4 regions of the Streptomyces sp. NPDC030814 genome follow, and region 1 is predicted to be linked to each of the others. Evidence: riboswitches for the same ligand, from Rfam matches in the RefSeq annotation. Region 1 holds a riboswitch; each other region holds the start of a gene.
The links. A riboswitch is a leader RNA that binds a small molecule or an ion and turns the genes downstream of it on or off. The one in region 1 is predicted to bind cyclic di-AMP.

Region 1 (4,731 bases):
CGGGCACGCTGTCCTCGGCCAGCGCGTGCAGCACATGGGAGTGCTCGGCCGTGCGCTGCCTGATGATCGTGCGGTAGGAGGCGATCATCCGGCCGGCGGCCTTGCCGTCGTCCAGCAGCGCGCGCAGCTGGTCCACATCGCCGTCGCGGACCATCTTCCAGAACTCGGCGCCGTCCGCCGGGTCGGACAGCGGCAGGTTCACATTCCGCACGCCGGGCAGCTCGACGTCCGGGCCCTCCAGCTTCTGGTCTGCGGCATTGCGGAAGTCGAAGATCGTGTGCAGACCCAGGGAACCCAGAAACGCGGCGTCCTCGTCGGTGGCGTGCGCGAGATGCCCGCTGCGGAACAGCACTCCCTGACGCACCCGACGGCCGTCCACGGTCGGCAGGCCACCCACATCGCGGAAGTTGCGCACTCCGGTCAGCTCGGGCTCGGTCGACGGGATCTGCTGCGTCACGGGGGCTCCTCCCATCCGGCCGTCGGCGCCGATCGTCGACGGACACGCGCTCGGCATCGAGACGCCCCATGACGATACGACATGGGTGCGTACCGCAATGAGTTGTCCACAGGCGCTCACGGCGGGGCCGGAGGCGGTTTTCCACAGGCGGCGGGGCGCCCGCGCGGCGACCTGCAATGATGTTGGAGCACGATCGCGCCTGTTCGAATTTGTGAGGCCTTGATGTTGGACATCGCCACGGACGGCCGGACCTGGCTTCTCGCGGGCCCCCGGAGCAGCTACGCCCTGCGGCTCACCCAGAACGACGAGCTGTTGCACCTGCACTGGGGTCCGAGGATCACCCTCGCCGAGGCCGAGGAGCTGGGCGGCCGGCAGGAGTTGCCCTACTGGCCTTTCGAGGCCCCCGTCGACGGACATGAGGAGTACCCCGTCGAAGGCGGCCCCCGCTTCACCCGCCCTGCCCTCTCGGTCCGCACCGAGGAGCGGCGCGGTACCGAGTGGACCTTCCAGGAGTACGAGGCGGACGGTGACGAGCTGCGCCTGCGGTTCGCCGACGACGGTCTGCGGATCACGCTGCACTACCGGATGCGCGACGACATCGTGGAACGCTGGGTGACCCTCGCCAACGAGGGGCCGGCCGTGGAGCTGCTGAGGGCCGACTCGGCGACCTGGACGCTGCCCCGCCGCGAGGAGAGCTGGCGACTGTCCCAGCTGCACGGCCGGTGGGCGGCTGAGTCCCGGCTGGTGCGCGGCGAGCTCACCTACGGCGAGAAGGTCATCGGCAGCCGCCGCGGCCACACCGGGCACCAGCACCTGCCCTGGGTCGCCCTCGACACCGACGCCACCGAGGAGCACGGCGAGGTCTACGGCTGCGCCCTCGGCTGGTCGGGCTCCTGGCGGATCGCCGTGGCCCAGTTGCCGGACGCGCGGGTGCAGATCACCGGCGGCGCCGGGTACGACGAGGCGGGCCTGCTGCGGCTGGAGCCGGGGGAGACGTTCACCGCGCCCGTCTTCGCCGGACTGTGGAGCGACCGCGGCCACGGCGGGGCGAGCCGGGCCTGGCACGCCTACCAGCGGGCGTACGTCATCCCGGACGCCGACCAGGACCGGCCGGTGCTGTTCAACTCGTGGGAGGCCACCGAGTTCGACATCTCGGAGGAGCAGCAGAGGGCGCTCGCGCAGCGGGCGGCGGCCATCGGTGTCGAGCTGTTCGTGGTCGACGACGGCTGGTTCGGGGCGCGCACCAGCGACCGGGCCGGACTCGGTGACTGGACGCCCAACCCGGACCGCTTCCCCGCGGGCCTGAAGCCGCTCGCCGACCAGGTGCACGCCCTCGGGATGCAGTTCGGTATCTGGGTCGAGCCCGAAATGGTCAACCCGGACAGCGAGCTGTACCGGGCGCACCCCGACTGGGCACAGTTCCAACCGGGACGAAAGCGGACGGAATTCCGCAATCAGCTGGTGCTCAACCTCGCTCGGCCGGACGTCCAGGAGTATCTGTGGGAGAAGCTGGACACCCTGCTCTCCAGTGCCCCGATCGACTATGTGAAGTGGGACTTCAACCGCTGCTTCACGGACGCGGGCTGGCCCGGTGAGCCGTACCCGCAGAAGCTGTGGGTCGAGCACGTGCACGCCTTCTACGCCCTGCTGGACCGGCTGCGGGCCGCTCACCCCGGCGTCGCCTTCGAGTCGTGCTCGGGTGGGGGCGGCCGGATCGACTTCGGGGTCATGTCGCGGACCGACCAGGTGTGGACCTCCGACAACACCGACCCGCTGGACCGGCTCGCCATCCAGCACGGGTTCAGCCACATCCATCCGGCGCGGGTCATGGCCGCCTGGGTGACGGACAGTCCGAACAACCAGCTCAACGGCCGGGTCAGCTCCCTGCGTTTCCGCTTCGTCAGCGCCATGGCGGGTGTGCTCGGCGTCGGCGGCGACCTGACGAAATGGAGCGAGGAGGAGCTGGCCGAGGCGCGCGAGTGGGTGGAGCTGTACAAGGAGATCAAGCCCGTCGTGCAGCGCGGCGACCTCTACCGGCTGCGCCCGCCGAGCGGAGGGCTGAGCGCCGTGCAGTACGTCCACGGTGACGAGGTGGTCGTCCTCGCATGTCTCCAGGCCCAGCACTACGGCGAGCCGTTGCCGCCGCTCCGGCTGCGCGGCCTCGACCCCGCGAAAACCTATGAATGCCGTGAAACGGGCGAAACGTACGGAGGGGCGGTGCTGTTGCACCACGGTCTGCGGACGGGGCTGCGCGGTGACCTCGACGCGACGGTTGTCCGTCTGCGTCGCACTTGAGCGACTTGTCCGAAATGATGCCGTTAATCCAACTAGCCCTGGAATAAAGACTACTGAGGCGTAGGCGCGTGAGCAGCGTCATACCCGTGACGCACTGTCGCCGCCATGTTCATGTAATCTGCACGCTTTTTCAGGGCGGTTGGAAATGGAGATACGGCACTCCTTTACGGAGCGTAATCGGGATTCGGTGTAAGGATCACGCAGGGAGACGCCCGGGAAATGCCGATGGTTGTCTCTGTGGGGACAAGTCGCTTACGTTCAGCCTCGATCCGGACGGACGCCCAATCCTGCCGCCGACCGGAGCCGCGTACCGACCCGATCCACGGCAGGAGCGGGGGACCCACAGGAAGTACCGCCTGTTCCGGTCTCCGGAACGGCTAGGGGTAAAGCCGGGCGCAAGCCCGGCCGGGCATCTCCAGTCCGCACCCGACAGCTCACCTCGCAGGCGCCGGAGAGGAATTCGCCATGCCCGCGAAGGGTAAGCATCGCCGTCCCAAGTCCCAGCGCTTCACCCGCTCGATCGCCGTCGCCGGAACCGGTGGAGCCGCGCTCGCACTGCCCCTGATGGGGGCCGCCGGCGCCCATGCCGCGACCCCCACGGCCGCCGTTTCCGGGGTTTCCGAGAAGACGGTCACGGCCGCCCCCGAGAAGGCCGTCGGCAAGCAGTCCGCCGCCAAGAAGAAGACGACCAGGACCTACACGGTGAAGGCCGGCGACTACCTCGCCAAGATCGCGGACGAGCAGGACGTCCGGGGCGGCTGGAAGCGGCTCTACTCGGACAACCGTTCCGCGATCGGCTCCGACCCCTCGCTCATCCACCCGGGTCTGAAGCTCGTCATCGGCGGCAAGTCCGCTTCGGGCGCGCCGTCGCACTCGTCGACGAAGACACGGTCGTCACAGTCGTCGACGAAGACCCGGTCGTCGCAGCCGTCCAAGCCCTCCACGGCGTCGAAGACCTCCCAGTCCACGACGAAGGAGACGACGGGTACGTCCGCCGGTCAGGCCGCCGAGTCCAGCAGCTCCGGCTTCACCCTGCCCATCCAGGGCGCCACCGTCGGTACCGCTTACAAGACCGCAGGCAGCATGTGGTCCAGTGGCTACCACACCGGTGTCGACTTCGTGGCCCCGACCGGCACAAGCCTCAAGGCCGTGGGCGCGGGCACCGTCGTCTCGGCCGGCTGGGGCGGCGCGTACGGCAACCAGGTCGTCATCAGGCTCGCCGACGGCTACTACGCCCAGTACGCCCACCTGTCCTCGATCGGCGTCTCCGCCGGCCAGTCCGTCAGCGGCGGTCAGCAGATCGGCCTCTCGGGTGCCACCGGCAATGTCACCGGCCCGCACCTGCACTTCGAGATCCGTACGACGCCCGACTACGGCTCGGACATCGACCCGCTGGCCTACCTGCGGTCGAAGGGCGTCAGCGTCTGACGAGCAGCGCACCCCCGGCTCAGTGCCGACGAAGGCCGGACCCCGCGGTTGGGGTCCGGCCTTCGTCGTGCCCGGGCTGGGCGAGAAGCCGGGCCGCGCAGCCGGAGCGGCGGCGACGGTCCGCCGCGGGCATTTCGCCTTCCGGACGACCTGGAGTCACTTCCGGATCCAGGACTTCCGGGTATGGAGGTATGGAGGCTGTCCTGACCTGGCGTATTCCTGGATTGATCGATTCTTGAAGCGTGGTCTATCTCACCGCCCGTCAACCCCTTATTACGGTCGCGTAGGTCACATACGAAGGTGAATCATGTGCCGATGTGGCAGACGATTCGAAGAACAGCAGATCAGTGATCGGGTCGTACGTGGCGGTGGGGGACAGCTTCACCGAGGGCGTCGGCGACCCCGGCCCCGACGGGGCGTTCGTCGGTTGGGCGGACCGGTTCGCGGTGCTTCTCGCGGACCGGGTGCCCGAGGGCGACTTCAAGTACACCAATCTCGCGGTGCGGGGAAAGCTCCTCGACCAGATCGTCGAGGACCAGGTGCCGAGGGCT
Region 2 (4,731 bases), on a different contig from region 1:
CCCACGGCCGAGGAGATGGAGCGCGCCCAGGCCCAGTTGGAGCGCGAATGGCTGGACCGGCTCGGCACGGTCGCGGGCCGCGCCGACGAACTGTGCCGCTACGCGGTCCTGTTCGGCGACCCCAAGCTGGCCCTGACCGCCGTCGACCGTGTGCTCGACGTGACCGCCGAGGAGGTCCGGGAGGTCGCCCAGGCGCGCCTGCGGCCCGACAACCGCGTGGTGCTCGTCTACGAGCCCGTCGCCGGCGACGAAGCCGACGAGGAGGCCGCCGAGGCCGAGACCCCGGCGACGGACGCCGACGCAACCACCGACGAGACCGAGGAGTCGGCGAAGTGACCGAGCTCGCGACCATGGACTTCCACCCGCAGCCCCAGGCCGGCGAGGCCAGGCCCTGGGCATTCCCCGCGCCCGAGCGCGCCACCCTGGACAACGGCCTGACGGTGCTCCGCTGCCACCGTCCCGGCCAGCAGGTCGTCGCCGTCGAGGTGCTCCTCGACGCCCCCCTGGACGCCGAGCCCGCCGGCCTCGACGGCGTCGCCACCATCATGACGAGGGCCTTCTCCGAGGGCACCGACAAGCACTCCGCCGAGGAGTTCGCGGCCGAGCTGGAGCGGTGCGGCGCCACCCTCGACTCGCACGCCGACCACCCCGGCGTACGCCTCTCCCTCGAAGTCCCCGTGTCGCGGCTGGGGAAGGCGCTCGGCCTGCTCGCCGACGCACTGCGGGCCCCGGCGTTCGCGGACAGCGAGATCGAGCGGCTCGTGGCCAACCGGCTCGACGAGATCCCCCACGAGACCGCCAACCCGGGCCGCCGGGCCGCCAAGGAGCTCTACAAGCGGTTGTTCCCCGCGGGCTCCCGCATGTCGCGCCCGCGTCAGGGCACCGAGGAGACCGTCGCGCGCATCGACTCCGCGGCCGTACGCGCCTTCTACGAGCGGCATGTCCGCCCGGCGACGGCCACCGCCGTGGTCGTCGGCGACCTCACCGGAGTCGACCTCGACGCGCTGCTCGGCGACACCCTGGGCGCCTGGACGGGCTCTCCGGCCAAGCCCCGCCCCGTGCCGCCGGTGAGCGCCGACGACACCGGGCGCGTCATCATCGTGGACCGCCCCGGCGCCGTCCAGACGCAGCTGCTCATCGGCCGTGTGGGCGTCGACCGGCACGACCGGGTGTGGCCGGCCCAGGTGCTCGGCACCTACTGCCTCGGCGGCACCCTCACCTCCCGTCTGGACCGCGTCCTGCGCGAGGAGAAGGGCTACACCTACGGCGTGCGCGCGTTCGGCCAGGTGCTGCGCTCGGCACCCGACGGCTCCGGTGTCTCGATGCTCGCCATCAGCGGTTCCGTCGACACACCGAACACCGGTCCGGCGCTCGACGACCTGTGGACGGTGCTGCGCACGCTCGCCGCGGAGGGGCTGACGGACGCCGAGCGGGACGTCGCCGTGCAGAACCTCGTCGGGGTCGCCCCCCTCAAGTTCGAGACGGCGGCGGCCGTGGCGAGCACACTGGCCGACCAGGTCGAGCAGCACCTGCCGGACGACTACCAGTCGACGCTGTACCGACAGCTCGCCGCCACCGGCACCGTGGAGGCCACCGCGGCCGTCGTGAGCGCCTTCCCGGTGGACCGTCTGGTGACCGTCCTCGTCGGTGACGCCGCGCAGATCGAGGAGCCGGTCAGGGCCCTCGGCATCGGTGAAGTCACCGTCGTACCCGCCGAGTAGAGACCGGCGCGCAGACGGGAGACCGAGGGCCCCGGTGACGGAAGAGTCGCCGGGGCCCTGTTTGTCCCTATTCATGGGGGAGGTTGCACGTCTGCCCTGTGGCGTACGCTACAAAACCCGTGATGCGTTTGTTATTTCGGAGGCGACCCGCTTAGCGTCGGTCCGGCTGTTCGCCAGCAGTTCGCCGCATCCGCGGCACCGGACAGTCATCGCCGAGTCCCCCGTACGGCGCGAGCCAGGGGAGCCGGGGACCCAACCGCAGTCCCTGGGGTGAATCGGGTGCCCTTCGCGAGCTTCGCGAAACGAGGGGTGTCCGTAGGAGACCTTCCTGCTCCGAACCCGTCAGCTAACCCGGTAGGCGAGAGGGAAGGAAAGGATCAGCCACTCCATGGGGTTCACCCGCGCTCCCGGGAAACACCGCCGTCCCGGCCGAGTGAAGCGCACGACCACGAGGACCGTGGGCGTCGCCGCTCTCACCACCACCGGTGTCGTCGGCACCGTGGCCGTCCCGGCGCTCGCCGCGGAGCCCGCGCCCGAGCAGACCGGACTGAACCAGATCATCGTCCTCGGGGACACGGTCGCCGAGCAGGTCGACGCCCAGGCCGCCGCCCAGCAGCAGGCCGCAGAAGTGGCCGCCGTCAAGCAGAAGGCACAGGAGGAGGCCCGCAAGGCCGCCGCCGAGAAGGCCGAGCAGGAGCGCGCCGCCGCCAAGGAGCGCGAGGAGATCAAGGCACGTGCCGCCCGCGCGGCCGAGCGCAAGCGCCTCAACTCCTACGTCGCCCCCATCAGCGGCTCCTACATCTCCACCGGCTACAAGTCCGGCGGCGCCGTCTGGTCCTCCGGCAGCCACACCGGTGTCGACTTCCACGCCGCCTCAGGCACGGCCGTCCTCGCGGTGGGCGCCGGCACCGTCGTCGAGGCCGGCTGGGGCGGCGCGTACGGCAACAACGTCGTGATCAAGATGAACGACGGCACCTACACCCAGTACGGCCACCTGTCGTCCATCGCCGTCTCCGTCGGCCAGACGGTCACCGCCGGTCAGCAGATCGGCCTCTCCGGGGCGACCGGCAACGTCACCGGCCCGCACCTGCACTTCGAGGCCCGCACGTCGGCCGAGTACGGCTCGGACATCGACCCCGTCGCGTACCTGCGCTCGCACGGTGTGAACGTCTGACGAAAGCGTCACCCGCCTCAGGAGGCCCCGGCTCACCGAGCCGGGGCTTTCCTTGTTGTGGGGCACCTCCTGTCCAAAAAATATCCATGGATTCCGGCCTGCCATCGGAAATTCCGGCTCGCTGCAATAGAGTCGCCTGAACACACGTCAATCAAGGACGTTTCACGGGGATTAAGGCGGAGGTCGGTCATGCGTATTCCGGCGCACTCGGTATGCACGGCGATCCGTGATGACATCGTCGCGGGTGTCTACGAGCGCGGCAGCCGTCTCACCGAGGAACTGCTCGCGCGCCGTTACGGCGTCAGCCGCGTCCCCGTGCGCGAGGCACTGCGCACGCTGGAGGCCGAAGGCTTCGTGGTGACCCGCCGGCACGCGGGCGCGTGCGTCGCCGAGCCGACCGAGCAGGAGGCCGCCGACCTGCTGGAGATGCGCATGCTGCTGGAGCCTCTCGGTGCCGCCCGCGCCGCCCAGCGGCGCACGGAGGCACACCTCAAGGTCCTGCGCGGCCTGGTCAGGCTGGGCCAGGAGCGGGCCAGACGGGGCGGCAGCGAGGATCTGCGCTCCCTGGGCGGCTGGTTCCACGAGACGCTCGCCCAGGCCTCCGGGAGCCCCGCCCTGACCTCGACGCTCGCCCAGCTGCGGCACAAGATCGCCTGGATGTACGCGGTCGAGGCGCCGGCCAACCCCGTGGAGTCCTGGGCGGAGCACGGCGGCATCGTGGACGCCGTGGCGCGCGGCGACAGCGAGCGCGCGCGGACGATCACCGCCCAGCACACGGAGCGCGCGACCTCGGCGCACCGGCTGCGCTTTCCCGGCCGGCCCGCCGCGGCGGAGCGGCAGGACCGTGTGAGGACTTCGCAACAACCCGTAAACATGCCGAGTCTGCGGCATTAACACGAGGGCCGTATACAAAGAAGGCGTGAATTGGAGGGGCGTTATTTCTGCTGCCCGCAGACGGATTTCCCGACGCCGCAGACCGATTTACCGGCGCCGCTTCCCATGGAAATACGAAGGGCCCGCCCGATAAATCGGACGAGCCCTTCAGTGCTGCCGCGAGCGGCCTTTCAGGCCTTTGTCGCGCGGGTCAGACCGTCTCGGGAAGCTCCTCGAGCCCCTCGGCGACGAGCTTCGCCAGACGGTCGAGCGCGGCGTCCGCGCCCTCCGCGTCGGAGGCGAGGACGATCTCCTCGCCGCCCTGGGCGCCCAGACCCAGGACCGCCAGCATGGAAGCGGCGTTGACGGGGTTGCCGTCCGCCTTGGCGATCGTCACGGGGATACCGGAGGCCGTGGCGGCCCGGACGAAGATGGAAGCGGGGCGGGCGTGGAGGCCCTCGGCCCAGCCGACGTTGACGCGGCGCTCAGCCATGTGATGCTGCCCTTCAGGTGTGTCTCGGGTATCTCGAAGAGGTCTAGACCGGGTTGTCTAGACCAGTTTCCCATATCGTGAAGCGTCACCGGAACGGGCCCACGGCCTGACCGCGCACCGGCTGTTGTGTTTCCCCAGACTGTCCCGCGCCGTAGCCGGACGCGAGCCGTACTCTGGGGCCCATGCAGACCTCGTCGGACCGGCATGAGTACCCCGCCCACTGGGAGGCCGACGTGGTGCTGCGCGACGGCGGCACCGCACGCATCCGGCCCATCACCGTTGATGACGCCGAGCGCTTGGTCAGCTTCTACGAGCAGGTCTCCGACGAGTCGAAGTACTACCGCTTCTTCGCGCCGTACCCTCGCCTGTCCGCCAAGGACGTCCACCGCTTCACGCACCACGACTTCGTGGATCGGGTGGGGCTCGCCGCCACCGTCGGCGGCGAGTTCATCGCCACCGTACGCTATGAC
Region 3 (4,731 bases), on a different contig from region 1:
TCCAGACGCGCACCGCTCGGATGCACAGGGACGGCGGCGTGGGGGACGGCCCTGTTCACCGGAGGGCCGGCCCGAGCGGCCGGGAGCGGGACCGCGGACGAGAGCCAGTCCCGCATCTGCCGCGCAGCGGGTCTCGGCGCTCGAGGTGGCGAACGCCCTGAACGAACTCGCCGCGAGCCTCGGCCAGCCCCGGTCACCTTCTACGCAACCCCGGCCCCCGCCCCGCTCAACTGACCCGACGCCCACCGAGACCGATCCCCGCGGAGCCGCGCCCCGCGGGGATTTTCGCTGTCAGCCGAGCACCCTCCGACAAGAGACGTACATCCTGTACATTTTTTACAGTTGTCGATCAGAGGAGGCTCCCATGCCCGCGCACCACCCGTCGGCCCGCCAGGTGCTCCCCGAATTCACCGAGCGCACCAGTGCGGGTCACCGAACGATGGATCCGTATGCGAAGTTGCTGGAAGAGCGCATCGTGTTCCTCGGGACGCAGATCGACGACACGTCGGCGAACGACGTGATGGCACAGTTCATGCACTTGGAGTACCAGTCCCCGGAGCGGGACATCTCCCTCTACATCAACTCCCCCGGCGGCTCGTTCAGCGCGATGACAGCCATCTACGACACGATCCGGTTCGTCACCTGCGACGTGGAGACCGTCTGTCTCGGCCGGGCGGGGGCGTCCGCCGCGGTGCTGCTGGCGGCGGGCACCCCCGGCAAGCGGTCCGTGCTGCCGGGCGCGCAGGTGGTGATCCATCAGCCGGCTCCGGCCGGGCCGGTCACCGGACAGGCGAGCGATCTGGCGATCCACGCGGACGAGTTGATGCGCAACCGCCGGAGCCTGGAGGAGATGCTCGTACGGCACACCGGGCAGAGCCACGAGCGGATCAGCACCGACATCGAGCGGGACACGTTCCTCGACGCGCGAGGAGCCGTGGACTACGGCCTCGCGGACCGCATCGTGCCGGGCCGCAAGGGCTCGTCGGCGCTCCCCGGCGCGAGGTGAATCGCCGATGCTTCCCCCCGAGCTGCCGCCGTTGCCCGCACTGACGTGCGCCGAGGCGGAGTTGATCGACCGCTATCTGGACGTGGTCGACCTGCTGGGCCGGATCAATCCGGCCCGCCCCGGCGACACGTACCGCGGGCTGCGGGCCGCACAGGCCCTCGTCGCCAGGGCGACGGCGCTGCGCGACGCACTCGAACTGATGCACACACGTGGCGAGAGCGAACTGCACGCCCCCACCCTCGCCCGAGCACTGCGGGTCCTGGACGGGGAACGCCGGGCGGCCCGGGTCACCCTTCCGCCGGAACCCGAGGACTCACCCGCCTGAACCGATCACCGGTCGTCCGCCGTACTCCTGACGGGACCTCCGGTCCGGGCTTCGGCCCACCGGACGGCCTACGCGGAACCACCCATCGGCCCATCCGCCCAAAGGAGTACCCGAGTTGCGCACCGCACCTACGAGAGCGCCGGAACCGGTCGTTCCGATGCTGGTACGGACGTCCTCGGCTCCTTGGACAGAACAGCCGAAAATGGTCTGTCCACCCGAACGGGCGAGTGGTGAGTAACACCACAAATCCCCGATTCCGTTGGGATTTTCGGACTTCCGTGCGTCAAGATCCCTTCCTGACGACAAGCCCCCGCCGCAGCGGCGGGGCGATCCGGGCGGACGCCGAGTCCTGCCGCCGTCCGGATGACCGGTCGACAGGAGTGGATCGGCAGGAGTGGAGGACCCAAGCACGACGGGTCGCCGGGACGGTCACGCCATGACCGGGCCGAGCAGCCCTTGGGGTGAAGCCGCGTCAGCGGCCGGGCAACTTCGCCAGCCCGAATCCGACAGGTCATCCTTCACAGGCGGCTGACGAAGGGTTGCGCATGTCTGCGCTCAATCGTGTCCCGTCGCTGTTGACCCGGGCCGGCACGGCCTCGGCTCTCACCATCGCCGCCGTCGGCGGCAGCATCATGGTCCCGGGCGTCGCAGCCGATGCCGAGGCCGCCACGGTGGCGTCGAAGGCACTCAAGGTCGCGGCTTCCAAGAAGGGCTCCCCTTACCGGTACGGCGCGACGGGCCCGAGCAGGTTCGACTGCTCAGGGCTGACGCTCTACTCGTTCAAGAAGGCGGGCAAGAAGCTGCCCCGTACTGCCCAGCAGCAGTACAACAAGACGAAGCACGTCTCCGCGAGCAACCGCAAGCTCGGAGACCTCGTCTTCTTCCACTCGGGGTCGAACGTCTACCACGTCGGTATCTACGCAGGGAAGGGAAAGATCTGGCACTCGCCGAAGACGGGTGACGTCGTGCGGCTGCAGAAGATCTGGACGAAGAGCGTCTGGTACGGCCGGGTCCGCTGACCCATCGGGGGCGGCCGGCATGACGGCCGCCCCTCGGCCGCTCCCGAGTAACCCCGAACCATCCTCCGCCCCCTCCCCGGGAGGCGTGACACGGGCCCGAATGGTTACCCGTACAGCCATGGCCGACGAACGCATCAGCCCCGATCGCAATGAGACGCCTCTCGAACGGGCCGACCGCAACTTCTCCGAGTTGCTGCAGGAGTTGCGGGTCACCCAGACGGGGGTGCAGATCCTCTTCGCGTTCCTGTTGACGTTGGCCTTCACACCGCGTTTCCCGGACCTCGACGCGGTCCAGCGCGCCACCTACGTCACGACGCTGCTGCTCGCCGTCCTCGCGGCGGCGCTCTTCACGGCTCCGGCAGCCCTGCACCGCTCGCTCTTCCAGCAGAACGCCAAGCCCACCATCGTCCGGGTCTCCTCCAGGCTGGCCAGCGTCGGCCTGTGGGTGCTGATGCCGGCCTTCGCCGGATCGGTACTGCTCGTCGTGGACGTGACACTCGGCCGGGCCGCGGGCGTCGCCGCCGGCGGTGGCACTCTCATCGGCTGTCTGCTGCTGTGGGGCCTGCTCCCGAAGCTCGTTGGGCGCTCCGGCCGCGACAGCCGTACGACGATGCCGGCGCCCCGCCGCAAGGGGGCGGTCCCCGCACCGCAGAGGGAGGACTCCGTCAGGGCTCCTGCGGACCGCCTGTCCTGACCGGCTGCACGGGCACGGTCCACGGAAGGTCGATCGCCACCGTCTTGCCCCCCTCCCGCGTGGGTCTCACGCTCAGCCTGCCGCCGCACTCGGCGGTCAGCCAGCGGATGATGACCATCCCCCGCCCGTTGTCCTGCTGGACGGCTGCGGGCAAACGTTTCGGGAAGCGGGGATGACTGTCCGTGACGCCGATGTGCAGGTGCTCGTCCCGGTCGAGGGCGAGGTCCACGGTGAACGTGGGTGACTGACCGAAGGTGTGCTGAACGGCGTTGGTGGCGAGTTCGGACACGATCAGGCGCACGGTGTCCGCGATGTCCGTGTCGCTCGGCAGACCCCATTCGGCCAGCACGGTGGCGACATATCTACGGGCCGCGGACACCGAGGCGGGATCGCTCGGCAGAGTGACGGATGCTTCCTGGTGATCTGCCATGGCGAGGCGTCCCTTTCCCACGGGACCGGTGTCCGACTGGGAGCGGATGATTCGAGTACGGTCCCGGACTGGTGCTTCGCGCCAGACTGCCACTACCTGGGCCGTCACGGGTGGCGATCCACCAAGATATGCATATATCTGTCGCTCGAAGCGGTGAACTCTCCGACGGCCGACCGTATTCGAGGGGCCTCTCGGGCCATCCTCTACCGTCACCCGACTTCGCGCGCCGGGCGGAAGGAGAACCCCCATGCAGTACGGTCCGGCGGTGCGCCGCCGCAAGCTCGGTGCCGAGTTGCGCCTCCTGCGCACCCGCGTCGGCATCACCAGTATCCAGGCCGCCCATCTCGTGGGCTGGCACCAGTCCAAGGTGAGCCGGATCGAGACGGGCGCCAGCGGGGTGAAGCCGGCGGACGTACGCAGGCTCCTCGACGCGTACGCGGTCGATGACACGGAGTTACGGGAACTGCTGCTGGCGCTGGCCGGCTCCGAGGACGGTGGCGGGCGGCACAACTGGTGGCACGCCTACCGCGGGGTGCTGCCGCCGACGTACCGCGACTTCATCAGTTTGGAGTCGCAGGCCAGCGGGATGCGCACCCTGGAGACGTCGGTCGTGCCGGGACTGTTGCAGATCCCCGAGTACGCCCGAGCGGTGACACGGGCCGCTGTGGAGGGGCTGGAAGACGACAAACTCGACGCGCTCGTGGAAGTGCGGCTCGCGCGGCAGGACGTCCTGCGCGGACATCCCCCGATGGAGCTGAGCGTCGTGCTCGACGAGGGCGTTCTGCGGCGGGAGGTCGGCGGACCCGAGGTCATGGCCCGTCAGCTGGAGCGGCTGGTCGACGCGGCGCGCCTCCCCCAGGTGAGGCTGCAGGTGTTGCCGTTCACTGCCGGGGCGCACATCGGCCTCACGGGACCCTTCGTGATTTTCTCATTTCGAAGCACGTCCGATTGGGACGTGGTTGTTCTCGACCACTTGACGAGTAGCCTCTACCTCGAGCGGAAAGAAGACCTCAGGGCTTATGTCGAGGCCTTCAACACCCTTCAGATCCACGCCCTTTCGCCCGAGGAATCGTCGGATTACATCGCCGGACTGGCTCAGGGCTAGCTTCCGGCGCGTCAGGAGGCGCCATGTCAGCTCTGCCTCGTCACGTACCCACCAGTACCGCACTGCGCGGTGTGCGTTGGCTGCGCAGCAGCCGCAGCACGGGGATGAACAACTGTGTGGAAACGGCCCGTCCCGGGTCCGGCCGGCTGGCC
Region 4 (4,731 bases), on a different contig from region 1:
AGCCCTTGTTGTCGGTGGCGTCCAGGTCGAACATGGCCTGGTCGATCAGGCGCTGCTCGGTGGCGTCGTAGCCGACCAGCTCCGGGCCGATCTGCTCGATCACGGCGAGGACGGCCTTCTCGACGCCCTTGCCGAGGTAGCGGTTGGGGTCGCCGTCACGGAGCTCGATGGCCTCGAAGGCGCCCGTGGAGGCGCCGGACGGGACGGCGGCACGACCGGTGCTGCCGTCGTCGAGGCCGACCTCGACCTCGACCGTGGGGTTGCCTCGGGAGTCCAGGATTTCCCGGGCTACGACGACGTCGATGGACGGCACGAGCATCTCCTTCTTGGGATGTGACGCATTGGTGCGGGGCCGCGAGGGCCATGCGACTAGAGCCTAACCGCCCCGGGGCCGTCGGCAGCCGACCGACCGTCCCGTGGACAGACAGACCGTACCCATTGTTTCGGCTCGGAACAAAGGGGGGTGGGCGGGAAAGTGAACAGAAGGGGGAGCGACGGCGGTCCGGGGCACGAAAAACCCCGCCCCGGTGCGTACGGGGGAATGCGCACCGGGGCGGGGGGCCCGTGGGGACGGGGGACGGCCCTCACGAGGTCCTCACAAAGGAGGACACGGCCGTGAGCGGGCCACGGTTCAGCCGGGGAGCGGCCATTTTTTCGGCCCGGCCGAACCGGTGTCCCGGCCCGGCCGCGGCGGACCCATGGGCCCGGCCGCGGCGACCGTCGGGACCGGCCGTCAGCTCAGGTGGAGCTGCTGGCCGGGGTAGATGAAGTCGGCGTCGTCGATGATGTCCTTGTTCAGCTCGAAGAGCTTCTCCCAGCCACCCTTGACGTTCTTCTTCGCGGCGATGCTGCTGAGGGTGTCACCGCTGACGACCTTGTACTCTCCGTCGCCCTTCTTGACCTTCTTGCCGGTCGGGGTCTCGACGGTGGCGCGCCCGGAGGAACGCGAGGCGCGGGTGTCCTGGGTGCTCTCCTGCGAGGAAGAGGAGGAGGACTCCGAGCCGGAGTTGCCCGAGGAGGCGGCGGCGCCGTCGTACGAGGCGCTGGACAGGCCCTTGCCGCAGACCGGCCAGGCACCCTTGCCCTGGCTCGCGAGAACCTTCTCGGCGACGGCGATCTGCTGCGCCTTGGTGGCCTGGTCGGCGGTGGAGGCGTACTGCGTGCCGCCGTACCCGGCCCAGGTGGAGGCCGAGAACTGCAGCCCGCCGTAGTAGCCGTTGCCGGTGTTGATGGACCAGTTGCCACCGGACTCGCACTGGGCGACGGCGTCCCACTCGGATGCGGTGGCGGCGGAGGCGCTGCCGGCCGCCATCAGCGGGACGGCGATCGCGGCGGCGCCGGTGACACCGGCGACGGCGATGGCGCGGGCGGTCTTGGACGGACGGCGGTGCTTGCCCTTGCTGGAAGACAGCATGGAGTGATCCCCTCACCGACGCCTACGAGGTGAGCTGTCGGGTTCGGGCCGGTTGAGTTGCCCGGCCGCATCCGCTCGCCTCCCGGCTCACGTATGCGGCTTCACCCCGAGCCGGTGCCGGCGGTCTGACCCCGAAGGGCCTCAACCGCCGGACCCGGCGCAAACCTTGGGTCCCCCGCTCCTGCCTACGGCGCTTGACGCGACGACTGTTCCGAGCGGCCGTCGGCAGGATTCGGCGTGACGACCGCAAGGGCCCGCTGTGGCGAGCGGTCACGACCGTAAACACGTGATTCGCCGAATTTCAAAGACGATCAGGGGGTCTGTGATTCATCTCCCACCGAGATCAAAACGGGCATTAACGGGCGAACCATGACCGGAACTGCCGCTACTTTTCGCCCGTTTCGGCACTGACTTCCAGGGTCTGACCGGGAAGGATGAGGTCCGGGTCGGTTCCGACCGTGCGCTCGTTCTCGGCGTACAGCTCCCGCCACCCGCCGCTCACCTCAAGGGAGTCGGCGATGGCCGTCAGGCTGTCCCCGGGGCGGACGGTGTACGAGCCGTCGACGGCCTCGCGGGAGGCGTCGCCGCCACGGGAGGCGTGCCGGCCCGAGGAGGTGTCGCCGCGCGAGCCGGCCGCGTCGGTGTCGACACCCTCCTCCGCGCTCGCGCCACGGTGACGACCGGTGCCGGCATCCGCGTCATCGCTGGTGGAAGGGGTATCGGTCCGCGTGGAGTTGCCCGAGTCACCGCGGCGGGCGTCGGCCGTGGAGGAGCTGCCGGATTCCCGCGACCCGCCACTGCGGTCGGAGTCCGAGATGTCGACGGAGTCCCCTGCGCCCGCGTCGGCCTTGGCGGAACCCTCGGCGGTATCCGAGGACGAGTCGACCGAACCGGGCGAACCGGATGGGTCGGAGGAATCCGATGAGTCGTCGGACTTGGTGGAGTTACGGGATGAGCCGGATGAATCGGACGAATCGCCTGAACCGGACGAATCTTCCGCGACGCCGGTGTCCACGTCGGCCGAGGTGGAGTCGCCGTCGAGGTTGTGGAGGAGTCCGCAGGTGGACCAGACGCCGACACCCTGGTCGGCGAGGATCCTCTCGGCGACCGCGATTTGCTGCGAACGGCTGGCCTGGTCGGGGCTGGTCGCGTAACTGAGGCCGCCGTACTTCTCCCAGTTGGACTGGGAGATCTGGAGGCCGCCGTAGCGCCCGTTCCCGGTGTCCGCGCTCCAGGAACCGCCGCTCTCGCACTCCGCCACCTGGTCCCAGGTGGTTCCGCTGGCCGCGCTCGCGCCGGTGGCGCCGAGGAGCGGGATCGCGATCGCGGAGCCGGTCACTCCGGCCGCCACGAGGAGTGCCGGAGCCTGACGGGGGCGACGGTGACGACCGTTCCCGGAGAGCATGCGATTGCCTTTCACGCGACAGCAGTGAGCTGCGCGAAGGATGTGACCAACCTTCGCACTGCCGTGTGAACGTAGCCGCAGACGATCAGTTGTCACAAGTTAATGCAGCGGAGATCACGTGAAGATCACGAACTTGAGGGTGTGTCATGTTCTGCCGCTGTTCCGGGTACCGTACGCGCCGTTCAACCGCCCTGACGCGGTGTGAATTCGACCGGAAGCGTGCGCAATCCACGCATGATGAGCCCGCCGCGCCAGCGCAGGTCGGACGGATCGGCCGCGAGCCGCAGATCGGGCAGACGGGTGAGGAGTGTGGCCAGCGCAGTCTGCCCCTCCAGCCGGGCCAGGGGCGCGCCCAGGCAGTAGTGGATGCCGTGGCCGTAGCCGAGGTGCTGGTTGTCACGGCGGGAGAGGTCGAGGGTGTCGGGGTCGGCGAAGCGGGCCGGGTCACGGTCGGCCGCCGCGAGTACCACGAGCACGGGGTCGCCGGGGGCGATGTCCTGCCCGCCGATGGTCAGCGGCTGCGTGGCGAACCGCCAGGTGGCGAGCTCCACGGGGCCGTCGTAGCGGAGGAGTTCCTCGACGCCGGTCTCCAACAGGCCCCTTCCGCCCGCGGCGAGGGAGGCCTGGAGTCGGGCGCGCTGCTCGGGGTGCGTGAGGAGGGCGTAGGTGCCGTTGCCGATGAGGTTGACGGTGGTCTCGAACCCGGCGAACAGAAGGATGAAGGCCATGGCGGCGGCCTCGTTCTCGGTGAGGTGCTCACCGTGGTCCGAGGCCCGGATGAGACCGGAGATGAGGTCCTCGCCGGGGGTGGGTTCGGCGGGGAGCGCCTCGCGCTTGCGATGGATGAGGTCCGCGAGATAGCCGCGCATCTTCTTCACCGACCTGGCGACGCCGCCGCGCGGCCCGCCACCGTGCCGGATCATCATCCCCGCCCAGTCCCGGAAGTCGTCCTGGTCCTCCCGTGGGACGCCGAGCAGGTCGCAGATCGCGTGGATGGGGAGCGGGAAGGCGAACTCGTGGATGAGATCGGCCTCTCCCCGCTCCACGAACCGGTCGATCAGGTCGTCGGTCAACTCCTGGACCCTGGGTGCGAACTCGGCGACCCTGCGGGGCGTGAACGCCTTGGAGACGAGGCGGCGCAGCCGGGTGTGGTCCGGCGGGTCGATGTTCAGCAGGTGCGTCATCAACTCGGCCTTGCGCTCACCGGGGATACCGGTCTTGCCCTTGGCGTGCGCGGGCTCGTCGTGGTGCGCCGGGTTCTTGGACAGGCGCTGGTCGGCGAGGGCCTGCTTGGCGTCCTTGTACCGGGTGACCAGCCAGGCCTCCACGCCGCTGGGCAGCTTGGTGCGGTGCACGGGGGCGTGCTCGCGGAGCCAGGCGTAGGCGGGGTACGGGTCGGTGGCGAACTCCCAGGTGAACAGGGCGGGCGCCGGGGCGGGCGCCGGCTGCGGCCGGGAGTGCGGAGGGTGGGGCTGGTTGGTCACTCCTCGACGGTATCGGGCTGGTCGTCGGGGGGTACGGGCAGCAGGCCCAGGTCGCGCAGCGCGTGGTAGTGGTCCAGGTCGGCGGCCTTGTGCAACCACTTGTCGGCCTCGCCGGTGTCCCCGCGCCGGCGCAGGTGCAGCGAGAGCCAGTAGGCGGCGTCGCCGCTGCCGAGTGCGGCGTCCTCGTGGAACAGGTGCCTCACCTCGTCGGAGGGGCCGTCGCCCACGCGGAGGAGGAGGGCTGCGAGATGGCGGGACGCGGCAGGGTGGCCCGCCTCCTTGGCCTCGCGGAAGAGCCGCTCCGCCTCCTCGTCGTGGTCGCCGAGGCTGTGCAGGTACGCGGCGAGCGCATGCACGGCGTGGGCGTCGCCGAGCGCGGCGCCGCGGCGGAGCCAGAACTCCGCGTCCTTGCTCCTCCGGTAGTACAG

Region 2: another riboswitch for cyclic di-AMP. It lies ahead of ACZ43N_RS00460 (M23 family metallopeptidase); the one in region 1 lies ahead of ACZ43N_RS05230 (M23 family metallopeptidase).
Region 3: another riboswitch for cyclic di-AMP. It lies ahead of ACZ43N_RS19310 (C40 family peptidase); the one in region 1 lies ahead of ACZ43N_RS05230 (M23 family metallopeptidase).
Region 4: another riboswitch for cyclic di-AMP. It lies ahead of ACZ43N_RS28215 (transglycosylase family protein); the one in region 1 lies ahead of ACZ43N_RS05230 (M23 family metallopeptidase).

The regions. Positions count from the first base shown of each region.
Region 1 covers NZ_JBVIDX010000002.1:393,621-398,351, forward strand. Annotated here, with positions in the region: gene ACZ43N_RS05220 (tyrosine-protein phosphatase) at 1-457, opposite strand, end outside; gene ACZ43N_RS05225 (alpha-galactosidase) at 680-2,752, shown strand; cyclic di-AMP (ydaO/yuaA leader) riboswitch at 3,055-3,213, shown strand; gene ACZ43N_RS05230 (M23 family metallopeptidase) at 3,218-4,180, shown strand; gene ACZ43N_RS05235 (SGNH/GDSL hydrolase family protein) at 4,528-4,731, shown strand, end outside.
Region 2 covers NZ_JBVIDX010000001.1:117,243-121,973, forward strand. Annotated here, with positions in the region: gene ACZ43N_RS00450 (M16 family metallopeptidase) at 1-336, shown strand, start outside; gene ACZ43N_RS00455 (M16 family metallopeptidase) at 333-1,721, shown strand; cyclic di-AMP (ydaO/yuaA leader) riboswitch at 1,922-2,097, shown strand; gene ACZ43N_RS00460 (M23 family metallopeptidase) at 2,110-2,895, shown strand; gene ACZ43N_RS00465 (GntR family transcriptional regulator) at 3,085-3,789, shown strand; gene ACZ43N_RS00470 (HPr family phosphocarrier protein) at 3,980-4,261, opposite strand; gene ACZ43N_RS00475 (bifunctional acetate--CoA ligase family protein/GNAT family N-acetyltransferase) at 4,444-4,731, shown strand, end outside.
Region 3 covers NZ_JBVIDX010000008.1:192,349-197,079, forward strand. Annotated here, with positions in the region: gene ACZ43N_RS19300 (ATP-dependent Clp protease proteolytic subunit) at 365-1,006, shown strand; gene ACZ43N_RS19305 (hypothetical protein) at 1,014-1,331, shown strand; cyclic di-AMP (ydaO/yuaA leader) riboswitch at 1,675-1,873, shown strand; gene ACZ43N_RS19310 (C40 family peptidase) at 1,877-2,350, shown strand; gene ACZ43N_RS19315 (DUF6328 family protein) at 2,469-3,044, shown strand; gene ACZ43N_RS19320 (ATP-binding protein) at 3,016-3,474, opposite strand; gene ACZ43N_RS19325 (helix-turn-helix domain-containing protein) at 3,722-4,579, shown strand; gene ACZ43N_RS19330 (DUF397 domain-containing protein) at 4,603-4,731, shown strand, end outside.
Region 4 covers NZ_JBVIDX010000015.1:145,409-150,139, forward strand. Annotated here, with positions in the region: gene eno (phosphopyruvate hydratase) at 1-313, opposite strand, end outside; gene ACZ43N_RS28215 (transglycosylase family protein) at 734-1,414, opposite strand; cyclic di-AMP (ydaO/yuaA leader) riboswitch at 1,419-1,617, opposite strand; gene ACZ43N_RS28220 (transglycosylase family protein) at 1,800-2,819, opposite strand; gene ACZ43N_RS28225 (cytochrome P450 family protein) at 3,002-4,303, opposite strand; gene ACZ43N_RS28230 (hypothetical protein) at 4,300-4,731, opposite strand, start outside.